One region of the Atopobium sp. oral taxon 416 genome, then DNA from elsewhere that is predicted to be linked to it. Evidence: riboswitches for the same ligand, from Rfam matches in the RefSeq annotation. Region 1 holds a riboswitch; the other holds the start of a gene.

Region 1 (2,201 bases):
TCAGATAGTGAAATAATCCGGTAAAAGTGTAATACTTAGCTGAGTACGTGCTTGTCAAAACCGTCAGACGGAGGTTTTAAGATGCTCGTTAATGCAACACACATGCTTCAGTCAGCTGAGAAGGGCCACTATGGTCTGGGTGCATTCAACACCAACAACCTTGAGTGGGCTCAGGCAATCCTTACGGCAGCTGAAGAGGAGCAGTCACCGTTGATTGTTCAGTGCTCCATGGGCGCTGCAAAGTATCAGGGTGGCTACAACGTCGTTTACAACATTGTCAATACCCTCGTTAAGAACATGAACATCACGGTACCGGTAGCCCTACACCTCGACCACGGCAACTATGAGGCATGCTTCGAGGCTATGGACGCAGGCTTCACCTCGATCATGTATGATGGCTCTCACGAGAAGAGCTTCGACATCAACGTCGAGCACACCAAGGAGCTCGTCGGCATCGCTCATAAGAAGGGCATTTCCGTAGAGGCTGAGGTCGGCGGTATCGGCGGCACCGAGGACGGCGTCACCGGCATGGGTGAGATCGCAGACCCGAAAGAGTGCAAGACCATCGCTGATCTCGGCGTTGACTTTCTCGCCTGTGGCATCGGTAATATCCACGGCCTGTATCCGAAGAACTGGAAGGGCCTGCAGTTTGATGTCCTCGGCAACATCAAGAAGGAAGTTGGAGACCTCCCGCTTGTCCTTCATGGCGGCACCGGCATTCCTGTTGACCAGGTCAAGAGGGCAATTTCCCTTGGTATCTCCAAGATCAACGTCAACACCGACCTGCAGGTTGTCTTCTCCGCAGCAACCAAGAAGTACTATGAGGAGAAGAAGGACGAGCTCGAGAAGGGCTACGATCCTCGTAAGGTCTTAAAGCCGGGAAAAGAGGCTATCGTTGTCCGCACCAAGGAGCTTATGGAAGAGTTCGGCTCCGTCGGCAAAGGCTGGGAGTAGTCACTAATAACTACCTATAGTCTGAGCTAGGTTGTGTCCTCCGTTTCCGTAAGGAAGTGGGGGACACTGCATTGTAACGGGCGTTTGTACGTTGTGTCCTGCTCATTGACAGCATGCGTACCCTTTGGTATCCCTGAAAGTGCACTGAGAGGCTGGGGTGCCACGAACGTGGCTGAGAAAACCCATGGAACCTGATCTGGACAATACCAGCGCAAGGGAGCTTCCATTTGGATGCAGGCGTTGCTGAACGCCGCCGATGCATTCTGACAGCCCCTCGAACAATAGAGGGAGTGATCAAACGTGCAGACCATCGACCAACAAAAACGAGGGTTCACGATCCGCGAAGTGGTGTTCCTCGCGATCATCGCGATCTTTTTCGGGATCATCTATCAGCTCTGGAGCTATGTCTACTATCTTCTAGCCGCAACCCCGCTTGAGCCCTTTGCAAACGATATCACCTTAGGTGTCTGGGTTATGGCAGGCCCGCTGGCGGGAATCCTGCTCAAGCGCCGTGGTGTCTCAATTATCAGTGAGTTCCTGGCTGCCGCAGTCGAGATGCTTCTCTTCTCGAGTTGGGGCGTCGGCGACCTGATCAACGGAGCAGTCCAAGGTTTGGGCTCTGAGCTGGGCTTCGCTACCTGCCGCTACAGGAACTGGGACAAAGCTGGACTCTTCTGGGGTGCCCTGTGGACGACGATCATCACTTTCGCTTGGGACCTGCTGAGAAGTGGTTATGCGGAGTACGGCGTAGGCATGTGCATTGCCCTCTTTATCATCCGCTTCGCCTCAATCGGCCTCTTCTCCGGCGTGCTGGTCTATAAGATCGCCGAACTTGTCAACAAGACGGGCTTGCTTGACAAATGACGCTTTCCCTTAAAACACAAGACCTGAGTTTTCGCTACCGCGACATCCTGATCTTTTCCCATCAGAACTTCGAGGTGCCGCTGGGCGAATTCTCAGTCCTGAGCGGCCCTTCCGGCAGTGGCAAGTCGACGCTGCTGAAGTTGCTCGCCGGCCTCTATCCACGCTACGGCGGCACCATCACCTCCGGCAACGTCTATCTGGAAGGACAGGTGGCCGGGATCTGTATGCCTTTTGAGCGTGCTCAGCGGGTTTCGATGCTCTTCCAGCATCCCGCCCGGCAATTCAGTATGCGCACGGTCGCACAGCAGATCGACTTTGCTTGCGCGAACCTGCAGGTACCTAAAGAGGAAGTTGCAGAGCGTCGACAGGAAGTCCTGAAGCGT
Region 2 (2,201 bases), 340 kb from region 1:
ATCTGCCGCATGCGCTGCGATGCGCGTGACGATGAGGCCTTCGCGTACTTCCTTGGCATTCGGGAGCTTCAGATGCTCTGCCGGCGTCACATAGCAGAGCCAGTCAGCACCAGTGGATGCCGCCACGGCGCCGCCGATGGCAGCCGTAATGTGGTCGTAGCCCGGTGCGATATCGGTCACGAGGGGTCCGAGCACATAGAACGGCGCACCATGGCAGAGACGCTTCTGGAGCTTCATGTTTGCCTGGATCTCATCCAGGGCCATGTGTCCCGGCCCTTCGACGACGACCTGGACGCCCTTCTCCCAGGCACGCGTCGTGAGCTTGCCGAGCTCGACAAGCTCCGACACCTCGCAGGCATCCGTTGCATCGTAGGTGGAGCCGCCACGCATCGCATCGCCCAGGCTGATCGTCACGTCGTGGTCATGCAGGATCTCGAGCACCTCATCGAAGTGCTCGTAGAAGGGATTCTCCTCCCCTGTTGTCATCATCCATGCAAAGAGGAGCGATCCTCCGCGCGACACGACATTCGTGAGGCGCTTCGTCTCGAGCAACGTATTCAGGACAGAACGGTTGAAGCCTGCATGGATGGTCATGAAGTCGACGCCGTCTTCTGCATGTGCTTCCACGACATCCAGGAAGTCCTGGGCCGTAAGTTCGACGAGCGGCTTGTCCTTGTAGCCGATCACGTCGTAGATGGGCACCGTGCCGACCATCAGCGGCGTCTTGGCTATAAGTTCTCTGCGGAACGGACGGGTCTTGCCGAAGTTCGAGAGGTCCATGATCGCATCGCCGCCAAACTGCTCGGCAATCCTTACCTTCTCCCACTCCTCCGGTGCATTCTGGATGTCTCCGGAGATGCCGAGATTCACGTTGACCTTCGTGCGCAGGCCTGCTCCTACCCCGCAGGGACGAAGCTTCTTGTGTGCCGGGTTGACAGGAATCGCGATCGTTCCCTTTGCGACACTGTCTCTGATGAATTCGTCGGATCTGTGTTCTGCCACTGCTACCGCGTGCATCTCGTCGGTCACTGTACCGGCACGCGCAGCATCCATCTGCGTCATGGCGCTCCCTTCGTTGGCATTATCCACATCAGGTTCAAAGGGTCGGGACCATCTGTCCCCTCTCAGCCGGCTATGCACCAGCTCCCCTCTATGTCTGCATGCTCCAGAAATTCGTCTGCAGCTGCAAGCCGGATTGTAGCACCTGAAAGCCAGATAGCAAAACGGCAGAGGCGGCTGATATACTCGATGAGAAATCCGACGGAAGGACGCAGGAGCCATGGAATCCAAGCGCTATCAGGACATCAACGCCGAGACGATTAACCGCTGGGTCAGCGAGGACTGGGAATGGGGCAAGCCCATCGACCATGAAACCTATAAGGCCGCCACAGAAGGCAGATGGCAGATCGTGCTCACGCCGACAAAACCGGTGCCGAGAAGCTGGTTCCCGCCTCTTCAAGGGACACGAGTCCTCGGCCTTGCTGCAGGAGGAGGCCAGCAGATGCCGGTTCTTGCTGCCGCAGGAGCCAGATGCACCGTGCTCGACCAGTCGGAGGCACAGCTTGCAAGCGAGCATCTCGTCGCCGAGCGTGAAGGCTATAGCATCGAGATCGTGAAGACAGACATGACGGAAGCGCTGCCGTTTCAGGACGCAAGCTTCGATATGGTCCTGAATCCTGTGAGCCTCTGCTACGTGCGTGAATGCGCACCCATCTTCCAAGAAGTCACACGCGTACTCGTACCGGGTGGCGCCTTTCTCGCAGGCTTCGATTTTGGTGGCTTCAACTACGTCGTCGATGAAGCAGAAGAGCGCATCATCCACAGCCTGCCGTTCGACCCCGTCGCAGATCCTTCCCTTGCAGACGAGCTCGCGGCACAGGATGCCGGCATGCAGTTCTCCCATTCTCCCGAAGAGATCCTGGGCGGCATGCTCCATGCCGGCCTCGTGATCGACGATGTGTCTGATGACACGAACGGCGAGGGCAGGCTTCATGAGTTCAATATCCCAACCATGCTCGCTGTGAAGGCGCACAAGGCATAGAGAATAGCGGAAGACTTCTCTCCATCCGCTGTGTCCCGAATCCTTGCCGTCAACGAGAGATGAATGCGCACTGCTGGGGTTCAATGTCGTACCTGCCATCCTGCGCCCTACCACAGGCAAGCTGGCTTGTATCGCATTCCAGATACCATTCAGAAACAAA

Evidence for each region. Region 1 has a riboswitch for thiamine pyrophosphate ahead of J4859_RS06275 (ECF transporter S component). Riboswitches for the same ligand answer to the same signal wherever they lie in the genome.
Region 2: linked by a shared signal. The riboswitch ahead of thiC (phosphomethylpyrimidine synthase ThiC) and the one ahead of J4859_RS06275 (ECF transporter S component) in region 1 are both predicted to bind thiamine pyrophosphate.

The regions. Positions count from the first base shown of each region.
Region 1 covers NZ_CP072380.1:1,151,497-1,153,697, forward strand. The annotation lists gene fba (class II fructose-1,6-bisphosphate aldolase) at 82-954, shown strand; TPP riboswitch at 1,098-1,190, shown strand; gene J4859_RS06275 (ECF transporter S component) at 1,255-1,818, shown strand; gene J4859_RS06280 (ATP-binding cassette domain-containing protein) at 1,815-2,201, shown strand, end outside.
Region 2 covers NZ_CP072380.1:811,690-813,890, reverse strand. The annotation lists gene thiC (phosphomethylpyrimidine synthase ThiC) at 1-1,062, opposite strand, end outside; TPP riboswitch at 1,051-1,156, opposite strand; gene J4859_RS04405 (class I SAM-dependent methyltransferase) at 1,280-2,041, shown strand.